One region of the Bacillus sp. GW823-FHT06A10 genome, then DNA from elsewhere that is predicted to be linked to it. Evidence: predicted binding sites of a transcription regulator. Region 1 holds the regulator's gene; the other holds the start of a gene.
What was found. The regulator LexA, encoded in region 1, represses DNA repair genes until DNA is damaged. The targets are predictions, from matches to a motif close to CGAACATATGTTCG.

Region 1 (10,695 bases):
CAAGAGAGATGAATCACTTTCTTTCATTAAATCCAGGGCTGCAATCTCGTTTTCCATTTATTATTGAATTTGCGGATTACTCGGTAAATCAGCTATTGGAAATTGGAAAGAGAATGTATGAAGATCGTGAATATCAGTTATCAAAAGAAGCTGAATGGAAATTTAGGGATCATTTACATGCGGTGAAGTATTCGTCGCAAATTACATCGTTTAGTAATGGGCGATATGTACGGAATATTGTTGAAAAATCAATTCGTACACAGGCGATGCGGTTGTTGCAAGAAGATAAGTATGATAAAAATGATTTAATTGGAATATCGAGTATGGATTTGATGCTCGAAGAGGAGACGCACAGTACATAAACTGTGCGTCTATTTTTGTGTATAAGTTCGTTTACTCTTTTTTTGCTTTTTCTTGGTGCGCTTTATGGAAGCGTTCCATTTTAGCGCTCTTTTCGTGTGCTGAATTAGGGTCGTGTCCAAATTGGTTTACTGAACTTTTTTGAGCTCCTTTATTAACGTGGTTTGTCATTTGTATTCACCTCACTTTAAAAATTAGTATAAACATTATATAAAGAAAAAATCGTTAGAAAAGAAAAACCTCTTTACGATATGTAAAGAGGTTAGATTGCTATTTATGCATTGAACGTTCTTTCGTTTCGATACGTCTGTGCGGTAAATGCCATTTGTAATGAATAGAAACCATGCGGAAGCAAACAATTAAAATGAATAAAATGTAAAGGGCCCAATCGCTAACAATAATTTGAGCGCCAATTAAGAAACCTGCTAAAATTGTCCAAAAGGCATATACTTCAGCTCGAAGAACGAGAGGTTTTCTGCGGGCTAAAAGGTCGCGAATGATACCGCCGCCGATACCAGTTAAAACAGCTGCCACGATTGTGGCACTAATTGGTAAATTTAATTTTTGAGCATATAATGCTCCTTGTACAGCAAATGCTGATAAGCCGATAGCGTCAGTGATATTTTCCCACTTTTTCCAATGTCTAATTAACTTATTTGGAAAAAGAAAAATAATAGTCATTGATAAAAGTGCGATTTGGAATAACATGTCTTGTTGCCAAAACGCGACAATCGGATAACCGATTAATAAATTACGAAGGGCACCTCCCCCAAATGCGGTTGCCATTCCTAAAATATACACCCCGAAAATATCATAATCCTCTTCCATTGCAACAATGGCTCCGCTTAGTGCGAAAGCGATTGTGCCTATGATGCTAAAAATCTCCCATGCCATGAATTTTCTCCCCCGCTAACTAGATGAAATGTGCTTCCTCTGCTATTATATTAGAAGGTTTAAATTTCGAAAAGGATGAGTGAACATATTTGATGGAAGAAAAAGAAAAAGTCATATTAGTAGGCTGTCAATTGCCGCAAGATGATGATGAAAAATTTATGCATTCCATGAAAGAGCTTGCATCACTAGCTAAGACTGCGAGAGCGGAAGTGTTAGTTTCAACAACGCAAAAACGACCAAAGTTTCATCCGGCAACTTACATAGGTAAAGGGAAATTAGAAGAGCTTACAATGCTAACTGAAGAATTAGAGCCGGATGTTATTATATTTAATAATGAATTAACGCCGAGTCAAATTCGGAATTTATCCTCAGTATTAGATGCGAGAGTAATTGATCGAACGCAACTAATACTAGATATTTTTGCGCAACGTGCGAAGTCGAGGGAAGGTAAGCTTCAAGTAGAATTAGCTCAGTTGCAATATACAATGCCACGTCTTATGGGGCAAGGGTTGTCCTTATCACGTCTTGGTGGTGGTATTGGAACGAGAGGACCGGGTGAGACGAAACTTGAGACGGATCGTCGTCATATTCGATCGCGTATTGATGAAATAAAGAAACAACTTGCAGTTGTTGTGGAACACCGAAAAAGATATCGTGAGAGAAGAAAAGACAATAAAGTATTTCAAATTTCATTAATAGGCTATACAAATGCAGGGAAATCGACACTGTTTAATAGATTAACGGAAGCTAATACGTTTGAAGAAAACCTTCTGTTTGCAACACTAGACCCAACGACGAGGAAGATGCCCTTACCTTCTGGTTATACAGTATTACTAACTGATACTGTTGGTTTTATACAAGATTTACCCACTTCATTAATTGCTGCTTTTCGTTCAACACTGGAAGAAGCGGGGGAAGCAGATGTTATTTTACATGTAGTTGATTCTGCGGATCCTAACTACATAGGGCATGAAAAAACAGTAAAACGATTATTATCAGAACTTGAAATTAATCATATTCCTATTATTACGTTATATAATAAAAAAGATGAATTACATCAAAACTTTATTCCGTTTCCGAAAAGTGATTTCTTAATGACTAGTGCTTTTGAAGAAAGTGATTTATTGCGTATAAAAGAAGCGATAGAAATGAAAATGAAGAAAGAAATGGATCGTTATCGAGTAGAAATCCCTCCGAGTGAAGGTAAGTTATTAACGCTTTTAAAGACGGAAACGCTATTAGCAAAGATGGAGTTTCTGGAAGATAAATTTGTATATGATTGTGCAGGGTATATTTTTACTCATTCATCGCTTAATGTGCAATTAAAGAGATTTTTAGTGGAAGAAGGAGAAAATAAAAATGTTTGATCGTTTGAAAAATGGAGAAAAAATTGCTCCAATCGTAAAAGAAGTAGAGAATCAGATTACAGAAGTACATAAACGTGCGGATGAAGTAATTGAAAGTAATCAGTTTCGTGTATTAGAAAGTTTTCGTAAACATAAAATTAGTGACTCGCATTTTATCCCGACGACAGGTTATGGTTATGATGATATTGGCCGTGATACGTTAGAAAAAGTGTATGCTGATGTATTTGGGGCGGAAGCTGGACTTGTTCGTCCGCAAATTATTTCAGGTACTCACGCTATTTCTACAGCGTTATTCGGTATTTTACGTCCAGGAGATGAGTTATTGTACATTACTGGGAAACCGTATGATACGTTAGAGGAAATCGTTGGTGTGCGTGGGAAAGGTGTAGGTTCATTTAAAGAATATAATATTGGTTACAATGCAGTTCCGCTAACTGAAGGTGGGCTTGTTGATTTTGAAGCTGTTGCAGCAGCGATTCGTAGTAATACGAAAATGATCGGTATTCAGCGCTCGAAAGGTTATGCTACTCGTCCATCGTTTACTATTTCTCAAATTAAAGAGATGATCGCGTTTGTTAAAGAAATTAAACCTGATGTTGTTGTGTTTGTAGATAATTGTTATGGGGAGTTTATTGAAGAGCAAGAGCCGTGTCATGTTGGTGCAGATTTAATGGCGGGTTCGCTTATTAAAAACCCAGGCGGGGGAATTGTAAAAACTGGTGGTTACATTGTCGGTAAAGAACAGTATGTTGAAGCGTGTGCATATCGTTTAACATCTCCGGGAATTGGTGCGGAAGCTGGAGCGTCTTTATACAGTCTGCAAGAAATGTATCAAGGGTTCTTCTTAGCGCCACATGTTGCAGGACAAGCGCTGAAAGGTGCAATTTTTACAGCTGCGTTTTTAGAAAAGTTAGGAATGAACACGTCACCAGCGTGGAATGCACCAAGAACAGACTTAATTCAATCTGTTCAATTTGATGATAAAGACCGTATGGTTGCCTTCTGCCAAGCGATTCAATATGCATCTCCAATTAATTCGCATTTTACTCCGTATGCAAACTATATGCCAGGTTATGAAGATGATGTAATTATGGCGGCGGGAACATTTATTCAAGGTGCAAGTATTGAATTGTCTGCTGATGGTCCGATTAGACCACCGTATGTTGCATATGTGCAAGGTGGATTAACGTATTCGCATGTTAAAATTGCGATTTGTTCTGCGATTGATGAATTGATTGAAAAGAATTTATTAACAATTTCTTAAAGGGGAGCTGTCGATATCGGCAGCTTTTTTCGTATAAAAGTAACGATTTCTGCGATTAGAAAAAAGAATGAAAAAATTTATAAAAAATCATGTAAGAAAAGCTAACATCTATTGACACTAAACATAACATGTTATAAAATGAGAAGCAGTTAAGGCGAAGGAGGAACTGAAAAATGAAAGAAGATAGACGTTCTGCCCCGCTGTTTCCAATTGGTATTGTTATGGATTTAACACAATTGTCTGCACGTCAAATTCGCTACTATGAAGAGCATAATCTTGTTTCTCCAACCCGTACAAAGGGGAATCGTAGATTATTTTCATTTAACGATGTAGATAAGTTGTTAGAGATTAAAGATTTGTTAGATCAAGGCTTGAATATGGCTGGTATTAAGCAAGTGTTACTAATGAAAGAAAATCAAACAGAAGCAGTGAAAGTAAAAGAAGAAACGAAAGAAATTTCAAAAACTGAGCTTCGCAAAATACTTCGAGATGAACTACAACATACAGGTAGATTCAATCGAACTTCATTGCGACAAGGTGACATTTCAAGATTTTTTCACTAAAGATAACTGATTCTGAAGGCGATTAGAGGGACTAAGGAGGAATTTATAATGTCTAGATACACAAAAGAAGATATTTTCCGTTTGGCGAAAGAAGAGAATGTAAAGTATATCCGTTTACAATTTACGGACCTTTTAGGGGTAATTAAAAACGTAGAGATTCCAGTGAGACAATTAACGAAAGCTCTTGATAACAAAATGATGTTTGATGGATCTTCGATTGAAGGTTTCGTACGTATTGAAGAATCTGATATGTATTTATATCCTGATTTAGACACTTGGGTAATTTTCCCTTGGACAGCTGAAAAAGGTAAAGTAGCTCGACTAATCTGTGATATTTACAATGCAGATGGCACTCCATTTGATGGAGACCCACGTAACAACTTAAAACGTGTGTTAAAAGAAATGGAAGCTTTAGGATTTTCAGACTTCAATCTTGGACCAGAGCCAGAATTCTTCCTATTTAAGGTTGATGAAAAAGGAAATCCAACATTAGAATTAAACGATAACGGTGGATACTTCGACCTTGCGCCGATGGATTTAGGGGAAAACTGTCGTCGTGATATCGTTCTTGAACTTGAAGAAATGGGATTTGAAATTGAAGCATCTCACCATGAGGTTGCTCCAGGGCAGCATGAAATTGACTTTAAATATGCAAATGCAATTCGCTCATGTGATGACATTCAAACATTCAAACTTGTTGTAAAAACAATTGCTCGTAAACATGGTTTACACGCAACATTTATGCCGAAACCACTATACGGTGTGAACGGTTCAGGTATGCACTGTAACTTATCATTATTTAAAAATGGTGAGAACGTATTCTTTGATGCAAACGGTGACTTACAACTAAGTGATGATGCTCGTCACTTCATCGCAGGTATTTTAAAACATGCACCAGCATTTACAGCGATAGCAAATCCAACTGTAAACTCATATAAACGTCTAGTACCTGGATATGAAGCGCCTTGTTACGTAGCATGGTCTGCACAAAACCGTAGCCCGTTAGTACGTATTCCTGCATCTCGTGGTATTAGTACACGCGTAGAAGTACGTAGTGTTGACCCAGCTGCAAACCCATATTTAGTAATGGCTACATTATTAGCTGCAGGTCTTGATGGAATTAAAAACAAATTAACTCCACCAGCTGCAGTAGACCGTAACATCTATGTAATGACAAAAGAAGAGCGCGAAGAAGCAGGTATCGTTGACTTACCAGCAACATTAGCGCAAGCGTTAGTTACATTACAATCTAATGAAGTAGTATGCGGTGCACTAGGAGAACACTTACTTGAGCACTTCATCGAAGCGAAAGAGATTGAGTGGGATATCTTTAGAACACAAGTTCACCAATGGGAACGCGATCAATATATGTCTCTTTACTAAGAGGCTTGAACCCTTGATACAACTCGTATCAAGGGTTTTTTAATTCCCTATTATTACAATTTTATATGGTTGCAAAATGAAAAACAGCCACATAAAAGCCAATAATTAATAACAAGTAGTGATATCATAGAAAAACATTATCAGATAAATGTAAGTTTTATATAATTTGTGAAATGAAAAAGCCTTGATACTACGGTATCAGGGCTTTTTTAGTGAAGTTATTGGATATGTTAACTACTAGATAATGGATTGTTTTTGGTTATTTTGAATCATGTTACTAAGAAAATCTTTTCAAAAGAATTGATCTTATCTTTTTTAATCACTTGTGCTAAAACTTAATAATTCTTTACTGCCTTGTACAACGCGAGCGATGATTTTTATGTCCTCATCTGCAAGGCTATAAGTTTGTGGCTTGTGAATCAGATTATTACTCAATGATATTAACGTAATGATGCTCAGTTATAACACAGTCTTATTCAGAATTTCGTTAGTTCATTTTCTAAATTTAGGGAATAAATATAGCTTAGTACCTTGCAATAAACAATACTAAGTGGTATATTATGGATAAATCAGGTACCGTGTATTGAACAGTACTAAGATAGGGAAGGAGGATGGCACTTGAACGTTCAGTTTAAAAAAGGTGTGCTTGAACTTTGTGTATTAGCACTTGTAAAACGTAAAGATAGTTACGGTTATGAACTTGTTCAGCAAATCTCTAATAAATTTTTAATATCGGAAGGATCAGTATACCCTTTATTACGTCGTTTGACGAAAGAAGGGTATTTTCAAACGTATTTAAAGGAATCTACGGAAGGGCCACCTCGTAAATATTATCAATTAACAGAGCGAGGGGAGACGCAATTTCATTTGTTAGTAACAGAATGGCGTGATTTTGCGAAAGGGGTACAAGAAATTATTGAAGGGGTGGAATGGGATGAGTAAAGAAGGGTTTCTTAAAGAATTATCAAGTTATCTTAGAAAGTTACCAGAGGAAGAGAGGCAAGATATTTTATTGGATTATGAAGAGCACTTTCAGTTTGGACTAGAAGAGGGGAAAACTGAATCAGAAATAATTCAGGGCCTTGGTTCTCCGAAAGTAATCGCAAAAGAGTTACTTGCGATGTATCGCTTCGATGAAATGAAAAAAAATCCATCGACTTCAAATGTGACAAGAGCTGTTATGGCAGCGATTGGACTTAGTTTGTTTAATTTTATTATTGTGTTAGGCCCGTTAGTCGCAATTGTTGCTTTTATATTTTCTTTTTGGATTGGTGGTATTGCTAGTGTAGTAACACCATTTTTCGTTATTGGAAAAGTATTTATGGGTACTTTTATATGGTTGGATCTTTTCGTTAGTATAACGTTTGTTGGAGTAGGTTTATTGTTATGTATTATCGCTTTTTATAGTACAAAGTGGTTTAAGAGATTGTGTGTACGATATGTAATATGGAACTTCAAAATGATAAAAGGAGAGTAAATGATGAAAAAACTATTTTTAATCGCTATCGCTTGTATCATTATTGGAGTAATAGGAATTTCCCAAACATATGAAAAAGCAGTACAAACTGCTGAAAAAGGCGATAAAGAAGATGTAATTAAAAACGAAACATTAAAAAATATAGAAGTTAAGTTAGATGCCGGAGATATTGTTATCCAAAAATCTCCTGATTCTTCTTTTTATGTAAAGCAATCAGGAGATGTACGTAAACAAGAGATTCGTATTGCAGAAGATGGTGACACATTAAAAATTATTGGGGAAAGAGAAAAAGGTGCTTCATTTGATTTTTCTTTTTATGATTTTAGGTTTCAAACGTCTAAATTGACTCTCCTTGTGCCTGAACGCTCTTATCAAGATGTAAAAGTAAATTCATCTGCTGGACAAATCGAAATGAGTGATGTGAAAAGTGATAGCGTAAGTGTTAGAACACTTGCTGGAGAAGTAGAGTTGAAACAAGTAACGGCTAAGAATGTGGAAGGATCGACAAAAGCTGGTGAGGTGAACTTTAAGAAGGTATTAGGGAAAGTGACCGCAAAAACAAAAAGTGGGGAAATAAATATTCGAGATCATGATTCCAAGTATAATCTAGAAGCAAGTTCAACTGAGGGAGACATAGATATTACTTTATCGGAAAAACCACAAGATGCGGTAATTACTGGGCAAAGTGCTGCCGGAGATGTAACAATTTTTAATGAAGAAAATAATAACGTAACAATTGGCAATGGTAGTAAAAAGATTAGCGGTAAAACGGCTGCGGGAGATGTGACGATTGAAACTCGTTAATAAGAAATAGAATGTATGGAAATCTATCAAAATACAAAAAAGAAGATAATTACCGTATATAAATAAGGTAATTATCTTCTTTTTATTATTTTTAATGTAAATCACGATATACGCCAATTACTTTCCCGATAACTGACACTTGTTTTAAAATGATAGGTTCTAATGAAGAGTTTTCTGGTTGTAGACGGAAATGGTCTTTTTCTTTATAGAAACGTTTAACAGTTGCTTCGTTATCTTCTGTTAAAGCGACTACAATTTCACCATTATATGCAGACTGTTGTTGGCGAACAACAACTAAATCTCCATCGAAAATACCAGCTTCAATCATACTATCTCCAGAAATACGTAACATGAACACTTGGTCTGCTCCAGCAACAATACTAGCTGGAAGTGGGAAATGTTCCTCTACGCTTTCAACCGCTGTAATTGGTAAACCGGCAGTAACTTTTCCGACAATTGGAACTTGAATAACAGATTGTGTTTCCGTATCCATTCGGTCTTCACCTAAAATTTCAATGGCACGTGGTTTTGTTGGATCGCGTCGAATGTATCCTTTTTCTTCTAATCGTGATAAATGTCCGTGCACTGTAGAACTAGAAGCGAGGCCGACTGCTTGACCAATTTCACGTACGGAAGGTGGATATCCTTTTTCTTGTACTTTTAGCTTAATAAAGTCGAGAATGTCTTGCTGGCGTTTCGTTAACTTTTCCATGTTTTCTAACACCTCGTTTTCTTTCATTTTTCTTATTAATAAGTATAACATGTGAAAAAACATTCTACAAACATAAGTTCGAACAAATGGCGGATTTATGTTACACTATAGGGAAATAATAGGGAGAAAGAGGGGTTCAAAATGAATGCAATTATTTATGCACGTGTGAGTACAACGAAAGAAGCGCAAGAAACATCATTATTACGTCAAAAAGATGAATTATTGCATTTAGCTGAGCGCTATCAAATGAATGTTACTAAGGTGATTGAAGAGCAGGCTAGTGGATATACAATTGAACGTGACGGTATATTAGAGGTGCTGGATACAATTCGAGACGAACAAATTGATGTGTTACTTATACAAGATGAAACGCGCCTTGGTAGAGGAAATGCGAAGATCGCATTAATGCATTGTTTACATAAAGAAGGCATAAAAGTATATACGCATACACATAATGGTGAATTACAATTGTCGGATTCTGATTCGATGGTATTAGATATTATTGGTATTGTTGAAGAATATCAAAGAAAGATTCATAATTTGAAAATTAAACGAGGTATGCAACGTGCAGTAGAAAAAGGTTATCGTCCAGAAAATAATTTAAAAAATCGTCATTTAAGTGTAGGAAGAGAGAAAAAAGAAGTGCCAATTGAGGAAATTGTACGTTTGCGAAAAAGTGAACTCACGTTTGAAGAAATTGCAGCAACATTACGTGGATTTGGTCATAATGTTTCAAAGGCGACTGTACATCGTAGATATGTAGAGTATACGAAGCAATTGCTTGATAAAGAAGAGTAACTATTGTATGATAATAATCAGTTTTGATTAGAAGGGGGATTCGAGATGATTAATCACGAACTCGTTGAACGCATTAACTTCTTAGCGAAAAAAGCAAAAGCTGAAGGTTTAACTGAAGAAGAGCAACGTGAGCGTCAATCGCTACGTGAACAATATTTAAAAGGATTTCGTCAAAATATGTTAAACGAACTTAAAGGAATTAAAGTTGTTAACGAAGAAGGTACAGATGTTACACCGACGAAATTAAAAGCTTTAAAAAAGCAAGATAATGCAAAATTAAATTAAAAGATGGGCGAAGCCCATCTTTTTTTATTTGTAAAAATCGTTATTTAATAACTTTCCAGTTGTTATTAACGGTTGCTTCTATCGTTTTATGTTCCAATATATAATTAGCGATAAGTTCAGACATATCTGTGGGTATATCTTTTACTACCGGTTTGTTTTGAAACATAAAGAAATTTCCCCCGCCACTTGCACGATAATTATTCATTACAACTTCATATTCTTCATTCATATTAAGAGGAGCACTGTTATGCTGTAAAGATTCTACTCTTTCACCAATTGGTTTTGAAATGTTTAATACATATGAAATCCCTTCCCACATATCATAATTATAATGTTGTGGTTTTGGTTCTATGTAGGTAGGACTTACGATGATGGATCCATCTGTTTTTAATGTGAAATAAGAAGCAGAGAGTTCAAGAGCGGCTTTTATATCAGCTCCAGTTATTCTAATTACTTTTAATGTGTTTGGATAAATATAATTAGAAACGATGTCACGCATTGTTACATGTTCCGGGAAACCTGGAGATGTATTATGGAACAAACTTGTACAAGAAATTGATACCTTAGCTATATCCATCTGTATTTTATTTATGAATTCGATAAAAGGATGATCGTGCAAACGAGTTTGCATAGCATCTGAAATTTGCATGTCCCCCTGAATGATTCCAATAGGTTGATCAAGCCACTTTTGTGTTTTCTCTTCGTAATCGGCTACCAATGAAAGTACATCTTGGTCCGCTTCAATTCCTTGTACAGATAATAATTCAGAAGAGCTCTCTTTTTTTACC
Region 2 (10,695 bases), on a different contig from region 1:
GACAAAGAAGCAAAGTTTATCGTTCTGAATCATTTACCGACGAAAGAAGAAATACAAAAATGTATGATGAAATATGTTGGGATTGTGCGAACAGAGCAAAGCTTATTTTATGCGAAGAGCTGGCTTAGTAAGTACGGTGTTCGAAATATGATATTACAACATGATGTTCTTACGAATGAAGAGATAACGCTTATTAATATGTTAACAGTTTGTGAGCTTATAGTTGTTTCAGCCCTGCAAAGAGAAGAAAGTATTGGCGGGCATTACCGAAGTGATTATCCAGATAGAAATATAGGAAAGAAAGAGATTGTTCGAGTAAAGAGAAAACTACAACTTGTGTGATGAAGGGAAGAGGGGCTTTATGAACACGATAAAAGTTAAAGAAGCATTAAATCGATTTTTTTTAGAAGATATAGGAGAAAGAGATGTAACATCTCAGCTTATTTTTCCAGATAACTTACTTTCGAAAGGAACGTTTCTTGCGAAGGATACAGGGGTCTTTGCAGGACGTTTAGTAATTGAATCAGGATTTAAATTAATTGATGAGAGAATTGAAGTAGAGCTTCATAAAAAAGATGGAGATCTTGTAGAAAAAGGCGAAATCATTGCAACTGTGCAAGGGCCAATTGCATCGTTATTAACAGCAGAGCGCGTTATATTAAACGTTATTCAGCGTATGAGCGGAATAGCGACGATGACGCGTAAAGCGGTTCTTGCTTTAGATAGTAGCCATACTCGCATTTGTGATACGCGAAAAACGATGCCAGGACTACGTATGTTTGATAAGTATGCAGTCGTGTGTGGTGGTGGATTTAATCATCGCTTCGGTTTATATGATGGTGTCATGATTAAAGACAATCATATTGTGTTTGCTGGTTCTATTACAAAAGCTGTTACATCAGTGAAAGAAAAGTTAGGACATATGGTGAAAGTAGAAGTAGAAACAGAAACTGAGGAACAGGTGAGAGAGGCTGTTGCTGCTGGTGCGGATATTATTATGTTCGATAATCGTACGCCAGATGAAATCCGGGAGTTTTCGAAAATTGTACCAAGCGCTATCGTTACAGAAGCTTCAGGGGGCATCACAATTGAAGATTTATCGAAATACGGAAAAACAGGGGTAGATTATATTTCACTTGGAGCGTTAACACATTCAGTGAAAGCACTTGATATTAGTTTCAATATTGAAGGGTAAGGAAAGTGGCTTAGAGGGGGAGAAACGTATATGAGTATTTTAGAACAAGTACAGCCAATTGAAACGATGTTACCAGAGCGTTATTACACGATGTCAACGGAAGATATGGAAAAGCGTGTTCGTGAAATTAAAGAGAAGATGGGGAAAATGTTATTCATTCCAGGGCATCATTATCAAAAAGATGAAGTGGTACAATTTTCAGATGCAGCAGGGGATTCACTTCAGCTTGCGCAAGTTGCAGCGAGCAATAAAGACGCAAAATATATTGTGTTTTGCGGGGTACACTTTATGGCGGAAACAGCAGATATGTTAACGACAGATGATCAAGTTGTTATCTTACCAGATATGCGTGCAGGTTGTTCGATGGCGGATATGGCAGATATTGAACAAACAGAAAGAGCGTGGAAAGAGTTAAAGAAATTATTTGGAGATACGATGATTCCGTTAACATATGTGAACTCTACAGCTGCAATTAAAGCGTTTTGTGGTCGTAACGGAGGAGCAACAGTAACTTCTTCTAATGCAAAGCAAATGGTATCTTGGGCGTTTACTCAAAAAGAGCGTCTCGTCTTTTTACCAGACCAACATTTAGGGAGAAATACAGCGTACGATTTAGGTATCCCGTTAGATAAAATGGCAGTATGGGACCCACACACAGATTCATTAGAGTACGATGGGGATATAGAAGAAATTCAAGTGATTTTATGGAAAGGGCATTGTTCTGTTCATCAAAATTTTACAGTGAAGAACATTGAGAGCGTACGAAAAAATCATCCTGATATGAATATTATTGTACATCCAGAATGTTGCTATGAAGTGGTAGCTGCTTCAGATTATGCAGGCTCAACGAAGTATATTATTGATATGATTGAATCGGCGCCATCTGGTAGCAAATGGGCGATTGGTACAGAAATGAATTTAGTGAACCGAATTATTCAGCAACATCCAGATAAAGAAATTGTTTCACTTAATCCATTTATGTGTCCATGCTTAACGATGAACCGAATTGATTTGCCTCACTTATTATGGGTACTTGAAACGATAGAAAGAGGAGAAGAAATTAACGTTATTAGCGTAGATAAACAAGTAACGGCAGAAGCGGTTCTTGCATTAAATCGTATGTTAGAGCGTGTGTAAAGCAACGGTATTCCCGTTGCTTTTTTTCATACATATAATCATAACAAGAACAAAATGGGCATACATTGTTTTGAAGAAATCATTGTGGTTCTTTATGCTTATTCCACTTCGAATGATATTGAAAATCGAAGAAGTGATAAAAGTGAAAAGAAGTTAATGTTATTTAGAAAGAGTTACTTCATGAGATTTGTTACTTATAGATAAGTTATACAGGAGGGGGAAAATTTGAAAATTCATATCGTGCAAAAAGGGGATACCCTTTGGAAAATTGCGAAAAAGTACGGAGTGGATTTTGACACGTTGAAAAAAACAAATGCACAACTTAGTAATCCAGATTTAATCATGCCAGGTATGAAAATTAAAGTGCCATCAAAGAGTATTCACATGAAACAACAGGCTGGAGCAGGTTCAGCGCCTCCAAAGCAATACGTAAAAGAAGTGCAGCAAAAAGAATTTGCAGCAACACCAACTCCGCTTGGAATAGAAGATGAAGAAGAAGTTACGTATCAATCAGCACCAATTACACAGCAGCCAGCTATGCAACAAACACAAAAAGAAGTGCAAGTAAAACCGCAGAAGGAAATGCAGGTAAAGCCGCAAAAAGAAGTACAGGTGAAACCGCAAAAAGAGGTGCAAAAAGAACAGCCAATTCAAAAAGAGAAACCAGTTGAAAAACCGTCTGTTATTCAAAAACCACCTGTGATAGAAAAACAAAAACCGGCGGAAAAAGAAAACACGAAGTTTTCGGTAAATGTATTGCCACAGCCGCCACAACCACCAATAAAACCGAAAAAAGAATATAAAATTTCAGATGTAATAAAAAAAGGAAGCGAGTTAATTGCTCCTCAAATTAGTAAAATGAAACCTAACAATATCATTTCTCCGCAAACGAAAAAAAATAATATAGTATCGCCGCAAGTGAAGAAAGAGAATGTAGGTAATATAATAACGCCGCAAGTGAAGAAAGAAAATGTAGGGAATATAGTGTCACCGCAAGTCAAGAAAGAAAATGTAGGAAATATAATGTCACCACAAGTGAAGAAAGAAAATGTAGGGAATATAGTGTCACCACAAGTGAAGAAAGAAAATGTAGGGAATATAGTGTCACCACAAGTGAAGAAAGAGAATATAGGGAATATAATATCGCCACAAGTGAAGAAAGAAAACGTAGGGAATATAGTGTCACCACAAGTAAAGAAAGAAAACGTAGGGAATATAGTGTCACCACAAGTAAAGAAAGAAAACGTAGGGAATATAGTATCACCAAATGTATCGAAAGAAAATGTAGTTATTCCACAAGTCATACCGCCAAATATTCAAATGCCAAATATTCAAATGCCAATTATGGATAACAACCAGCCACCGAATATAATGCCAATTATGGATAACAACCAGCCACCGAATATAATGCCAATTATGGATAACAACCAGCCACCGAATATAATGCCAATTATGGAAAACAATCAAATGCCGAATATAATGCCGATAATGGATAACAATCAAATGCCGAATATGATGCCGATAATGGATAACAATCAAATGCCGAATATGATGCCGATAATGGAAAACAATCAAATGCCGAATATGATGCCAATTATGGAAAACAATCAAATGCCGAATATGATGCCGATAATGGATAACAATCAAATGCCGAATATAATGCCGATAATGGATAACAATCAACCACCGAATATGATGCCATATCAAATGCCGTATCAACAGCCCATGATGCCGCCGAATCCGTATTATCAACAACCAAATCCATATCAAATGCCATATCAGCAAGGAGCGCCGTTTGGACCACAATATACGTCTATGCCAAATCCGAATATGATGCCAATGGATAATAATATGCCGCCGCTTGTGCAGGGTGAGGAAGATTGTGGATGCGGAGGAGAAAGTAGACTATATAGTCCACAACCAGGTGGTCCGCAATATGCGAATCCTTTATATTATCAACCAACTCAGTCTGCATATGCACCACAGCCAGGAACGATGTATTATCAACCAGATCCACCAAATGTATTTGGAGAGCCCGTTTCAGAAGAAGAGGACGAAGAAGTTTAAAAAGGCGGGAGTATTCCCGCTTTTTTGCATTCGTGTTAATTAAGAAAATGCAGTTTTTTTATGAAGTGCTAGAAAATTCCCAGTGAAATATTAACAGTGTAAAAACCTTCTCTGTTACTCATCATAAGAGGGAGCTTTTCAGTAGAGAAGCTCATTCTAACAGAGGGGGTTTTTGTATTGAATACGAAAGTAAAAGTGATTGCTGCTTCTTTGTTAGTTACCAGTGCATTAGCTGCATGTGGTACACCGAAAGATAACAATGCAATGGATGGACGTAACTACAATTACGAACGTACATCTTATAATGATACACACCAGTATCGTGATAATGTGACACGTAATGATCGTTATACAGATTATGTAACATATAGAAATGGTCGTAACGATACAGGATACAATTATTATCGAGATGTAAATTACAATGGACAAATTGCTAATCCGCATCCAACTCGTAATATTACAATGAACAATTCATACATTAACAATGATGGTAAAACAGCTGAAAGAATAACAAATCGTGTGAAACGTATGAATAACGTAGACCGTGTGTCTACAGTTGTATATGGAAACGATGTAGCGATTGCGGTAAAACCACGTAACACAGTGACAAATGAAACGGCGATGGCGAACGAAATTCGTCAAGCGGTTTCAAATGAAGTTGGAAACAGAAACGTATATGTTTCTGTAAGAAATGATATGTTTACTCGTGTCGATGCAATGAGTACGCGTCTACGTAACGGTACAGTTACAAACGATTTTAATCGTGACATAGTGAATATGTTCCGAGACATTCGTTACGGTTTAACTGGTACAGTGCGATAACAAAACAAAAGAGGAAGGGTGAGCCCTTCCTCTTTATTCATCGTTGTCTTGTAAACGACGTTTTTTAATAAAATAACTAACGGAGTAAGAAACTAAAAAGCATATGAAAAGAATACTACCTGTTAAAATAGCTTCAAACAGTGGTCTTTCTGGACTGAAAATAATATAAATAATAGCCATAACGATTCCTACAATAAGGGAGCGGAAGACAAGTTTATAATAAGGAGTTGACTTTATTTCCTTTTCACTTTCTTCTACATCGATTGAAACACTTAACTGTAAATAACTAAGGACGATACTTGTAAGAATAAATAATAGCCATAATGGAGATTTCGTAATTTGATCCATTCCTTCAGTGAATCCGATATAGCCTAAAATGCCAATTATACCAAGCGATTGAAAAAGAAAGGCAATACGTATGTTTTTTAATGTTTTCAGAATGAGACGTTCATCCTTTATTTTTTTCACAATATCCATCTCCTGTTTATTATGATTTCGCTGTTATATTAATTGTAACATATATATTACTTTTATCAATTTATAATTTACATATTATTCAGTTGGATAAAAGAGGGAATAAAATATTTTTATAAACATGTTGCACTTATAATTTATTAATGTTATATTAACAAAGCGATGAGCTAATTTACGTAAGACGAGAGATATGCTTAAGTGCTAAACACGCGAATGTGGTCGCCTGGTCTCTCGCCGTAAACGCATCAAGACGCCTGCTTTGCAGGCGTCTTTCATTTTATATAAAAGTAAATGATACATGCAGATGAGGTAAACCCTTATCTGCATTTTTTATTTTTCGAAAGAAATGTAATATGGATAAAACCCCCATTTCCGGAAAAACTACTAATGAAAGTATGATCTTGCCTAAAAGAGGTGAACGGAAATGAAATGGATACTGATTGCGATGCAAGCTTTCGTTATGATGTTTTGTTTCGTTTATGAAACGAATGTGAAGGCGGAAGGGCCAGTACCAGAAGTAACGGAAAAAGAACCTGAGGTTACAATTTTATTAGAGCGTATGTATGTTGATGGAGAAGTAAGTGAGGAAATACTTACAGAAAAAGTAGCGGATTTAGAAAAGTTTTTACAGCAATATAAAGAATGGCAACTTGTTGATCGTGATGATGTACAAATCGTATTACAAAAGAAAGTTGATGATATTTCTCCGTTATTGAAAACGAGCGGATATTTTGGTGTTTCAGAGGAAGGGATATTACAAATTTTCAAAGGTGTGCCAAAAAGTGATAATGCGATCCATTCTTTCTTTCAAATTGATATGAAAAAGCTTGAGAGTTATGAGCGTGCGAAATTGAAGCGTGGTATTCGGATTAAATCAAAAGAAGGTTTTGTAAAGACGATTGAAAAAATGAAACAATACGCAGTGCAAAATAAGAAAAAAAGCAGCTCATGGTGAGCTGCTTTTTCTTACTTATTTTTAGCTAAAATTTCTTTTGCGATTTCATCAATTAGCATATCTTTTCCAATTGGATTGAATGCTTTCGTATTGAAGACTTCATTTGATACTTCATATACGTGATTATTTTTAACTGCTTTATTGTCTTTCCAAACAGCACTGTTTTTGTAGTCTTCGTACACTTTATCAGCTTCGCCGCCGAAGTTTACAATAAACATTTGATCAGGCTGGAATGCAACTAGACCTTCTAGTGATACTTGCGCCATCGTTTGTTTTAAATCTGTACCTTTTGTTGCAGGAAGTTTTAAGTCGTTAAAGATGATGTCACCGTATCCGAAGCTGCCGTATACACGGAAGTTTTGAGGTGTAACTGCAACGAACATAAAGTTCTCATCTTTTGTTTTCTCTTTAATTTTTTTAGATAAAGAGTCTGCTTTCTTATCGTAGTCTGCAATCCATTTGTCTGCTTTCTTCTCTTCGTCAAATAGCTTACCTACTTCTTTAAACTTACCACGCCAGTCTTCTAAGTTTGTTTCTAGAACAACTGTAGGTGCAACCTTTTCTAGTTGATCATAAATTTTTAATTGACGGTTGTTTAAAATTATTAAGTCTGGTTTTAAAGCAGTAACAGCTTCTAAATCAACTTTAGGTGCCCAGTACCAACCAACTGCTTTTACTCCATCTAATTTGTCTGTTAAGTGATTTTGGATTTTATCTTTATATGTATTTGCTGTACCAACAGGTTTGTGTCCAAGAAGTAATAGTTCTTCTGTTGATCCAGATAAGTCAACAATTCTCTTTGGATTTACTGGAATTGTAGCTTCACCTTTAGCATGTTTTACAACTTTTGTTTTCGGTTGTTCTTTTGCTTTCGATTCTTCTTTTTGAGAAGAACAGCCAACGATAGAAAGAACAACAAGCATAATAGTAAATAAAATAAATAGCTTACGTTTCATCCTGATGTAACCCCTTTAATTAGTATTGATAATCATTATCGACCTCTGTATATTAAGGTGCTTTAACCTTTCTGTCAATGGAAAATAACAGAAGTTTCAAGTGGAGAACATTTGTTGGGGCAGTCTCGCTTTTCTATCATTAAATATGTTAAAATGGAATACATGATTTAAGAGGGAGAGATCGTATTTTGTTTGAATATGTTACAGGTTACGTGGAGTATGTAGGGCCGGAATATGTCGTAATTGACCATAATGGAATTGGTTATCAAATTTTCACACCGAATCCGTATGTATTTCAAAGAAGTAAGCAAGAAATCCGTGTCTATACATATCATTATGTGAGAGAAGATATTATGGCACTTTACGGGTTTAAAACACGTGAAGAGCGTTTATTATTTACAAAGTTGTTAGGCGTGTCTGGCATTGGGCCAAAAGGCGCTCTTGCAATTTTAGCTTCTGGTCAAACAGGACAGGTCGTTCAAGCGATTGAGCATGAAGATGAGAAGTTTTTAGTGAAATTCCCAGGCGTCGGAAAGAAAACAGCACGCCAAATGATTTTAGATTTAAAAGGAAAACTAGCAGATGTCGTACCAGATGCATTTGTGGATTTATTCTCAGACACAGAACGTTTTGATGAGAAGAAAGGTTCATCAGCTGAGCTTGATGAGGCACTGGAAGCTCTGCGCGCACTTGGATACGCAGAACGCGAAGTTTCTCGCGTTGTACCAGAGTTATTAAAAGAATCATTAACGACGGATCAGTATATTAAAAAGGCACTTAGTCTTTTACTAAATGGTAAGAGGTGAGTATAATGGACGAACGTCTCCTTTCAGGGGAATCTGCATATGAAGATGCGGATTTAGAATATTCATTACGGCCACAGACGCTCCGTCAGTATATTGGCCAAGATAAAGCGAAACATAATTTAGAAGTATTTATTGAAGCAGCGAAAATGCGTGAAGAAACGTTAGATCACGTGCTTTTATATGGACCGCCAGGTCTTGGTAAAACGACGCTTGCGAATATTATTGCAAATGAAATGGGCGTTAATGTTAGAACAACTTCAGGTCCCGCGATTGAAAGACCAGGAGATTTAGCTGCTGTATTAACAGCGCTTCAGCCAGGGGATGTATTATTTATTGATGAAATTCATCGTTTGCATAGATCAATTGAAGAAGTATTGTATCCTGCGATGGAAGACTTTTGCCTTGATATCGTAATTGGAAAAGGGCCTTCAGCACGTTCTGTACGCCTAGATTTACCGCCATTTACATTAGTTGGAGCAACGACACGCGCCGGAGCATTATCGGCACCGCTTCGTGACCGCTTCGGTGTACTTTCAAGGTTAGAGTATTACACAGTAGATCAGCTTTCTGCGATTGTTGAACGTACAGCAGAAGTGTTTGAAGTTGAAATCGATTCGTTAGCTGCATTAGAAATTGCAAGACGTGCTCGTGGTACACCTCGTATTGCGAATCGTCTTTTAAGACGTGTACGTGATTTCGCGCAAGTTCGTGGTAACGGAACGGTTACGATGGAAATTACGCAAATGGCATTAGAGCTACTGCAAGTAGATAAATTAGGTCTAGATCATATTGATCATAAATTACTGCTTGGTATTATTGAGAAATTCCGTGGTGGTCCAGTTGGATTAGAAACGGTTTCAGCAACAATTGGAGAAGAATCTCATACGATTGAAGATGTGTATGAGCCGTATTTATTACAAATTGGCTTTTTACAACGAACGCCAAGGGGCCGAATTGTAACGCCGCTTGCGTATGAACATTTCGGAATGGAGATGCCAAAAGTATGATGGAGATGCCCAAAATGCTTATTACAGCGGGAATCTTACTCATCGTTGTTGGATTAGCTTGGAAGTTCATTGGCAGGCTTCCAGGCGATATTTTTGTGAAAAAAGGAAACGTTACCTTTTATTTTCCTATCATTACATGTATTGTGTTAAGTATTGTACTATCTTTTATTATGTATATAATAAATCGATTTAAATAAGAAATAGGTGGATATAGCTATGGATATAAATCTGTTTGATTTTCATTTACCAGAAGAACTTATTGCACAAGTCCCGTTAGAAGAGCGTGAAACATCAAGATTAATGGTGTTAGACCGTGAAACAGGTGATATTGAGCATAAACATTTTACGGACATTCTTTCTTACTTACATGAGGGGGATTGCTTAGTTTTAAATGAAACGAAAGTTATGCCTGCTCGTTTGCACGGTGTGAAAGAAGATACAGGCGCGCACATTGAAGTACTTCTTTTAAAACAAGAAGAAGGCGATAAGTGGGAAACGCTTGTAAAGCCAGCGAAACGTGTAAAAGAAGGAACCGTTATCTCTTTTGGCGAAGGGAAATTAAAAGCAACTTGCACAGGAACTGCAGATCAAGGTGGACGTCAGCTTGAATTTTCATATGACGGCATCTTCTATGAAATTTTAGATGAACTTGGGGAAATGCCACTTCCTCCATATATTAAAGAGACGTTAGAAGATCGCGATCGCTATCAAACAGTATATGCGAAAGAAATCGGTTCAGCAGCAGCGCCGACTGCGGGACTTCACTTTACAGAAGAGTTACTTGAGAAGTTAAAGCAAAAAGGCGTTCAGTTGGCATTCATTACACTTCACGTAGGGCTTGGAACATTTAGACCAGTTTCTGCAGACACGATTGAAGAACACCATATGCACGCAGAATATTACCATATGTCTGAAGAGACAGCGGCATTATTAAATCGTGTGAAAGAGAATGGTGGACGTATTATTACTGTAGGTACGACATCAACTCGTACGTTAGAAACAATTGCAACAGATCATGATGGTAAGCTTTGCGCCGCTTCTGGATGGACAGATATTTTCATGTATCCGGGATATGAATTTAAAGCAATTGATGGTTTAATTACAAACTTCCACTTGCCGAAATCAACATTAATCATGCTTGTAAGTGCATTTGCAAATAGAGATAATGTACTTCATGCTTATAATGAAGCAGTAAAAGAAAAATATCGTTTCTTTAGCTTCGGTGATGCAATGTTCGTTGCATCTCACGCTAAAATGAGAAACAAATAAAAGGAGT

Region 2: a site for LexA is predicted at 7,711-7,724, ahead of ruvA (Holliday junction DNA helicase RuvA). Genes of this name have one in related genera too.

What each region holds. Positions count from the first base shown of each region.
Region 1 covers NZ_JBXAHT010000001.1:2,909,607-2,920,301, reverse strand. The annotation lists gene spoVK (stage V sporulation protein K) at 1-362, shown strand, start outside; gene AC1Q8M_RS14730 (hypothetical protein) at 394-531, opposite strand; gene AC1Q8M_RS14725 (trimeric intracellular cation channel family protein) at 631-1,254, opposite strand; gene hflX (GTPase HflX) at 1,347-2,621, shown strand; gene AC1Q8M_RS14715 (methionine gamma-lyase family protein) at 2,614-3,885, shown strand; gene glnR (transcriptional repressor GlnR) at 4,059-4,448, shown strand; gene glnA (type I glutamate--ammonia ligase) at 4,497-5,831, shown strand; gene AC1Q8M_RS14700 (PadR family transcriptional regulator) at 6,450-6,773, shown strand; gene AC1Q8M_RS14695 (DUF1700 domain-containing protein) at 6,766-7,308, shown strand; gene AC1Q8M_RS14690 (DUF4097 family beta strand repeat-containing protein) at 7,309-8,112, shown strand; gene lexA (transcriptional repressor LexA) at 8,204-8,824, opposite strand; gene AC1Q8M_RS14680 (YneB family resolvase-like protein) at 8,966-9,622, shown strand; gene AC1Q8M_RS14675 (DUF896 domain-containing protein) at 9,668-9,907, shown strand; gene AC1Q8M_RS14670 (bifunctional metallophosphatase/5'-nucleotidase) at 9,948-10,695, opposite strand, start outside.
Region 2 covers NZ_JBXAHT010000002.1:418,408-429,102, forward strand. The annotation lists gene nadB (L-aspartate oxidase) at 1-342, shown strand, start outside; gene nadC (carboxylating nicotinate-nucleotide diphosphorylase) at 362-1,195, shown strand; gene nadA (quinolinate synthase NadA) at 1,226-2,332, shown strand; partial or broken gene safA (SafA/ExsA family spore coat assembly protein) at 2,558-2,708, shown strand; gene AC1Q8M_RS16960 (YhcN/YlaJ family sporulation lipoprotein) at 4,577-5,221, shown strand; gene AC1Q8M_RS16965 (hypothetical protein) at 5,255-5,689, opposite strand; gene AC1Q8M_RS16970 (BofC C-terminal domain-containing protein) at 6,120-6,650, shown strand; gene AC1Q8M_RS16975 (iron-hydroxamate ABC transporter substrate-binding protein) at 6,662-7,606, opposite strand; gene ruvA (Holliday junction DNA helicase RuvA) at 7,795-8,412, shown strand; gene ruvB (Holliday junction branch migration DNA helicase RuvB) at 8,418-9,419, shown strand; gene AC1Q8M_RS16990 (DUF2905 domain-containing protein) at 9,416-9,616, shown strand; gene queA (tRNA preQ1(34) S-adenosylmethionine ribosyltransferase-isomerase QueA) at 9,636-10,688, shown strand.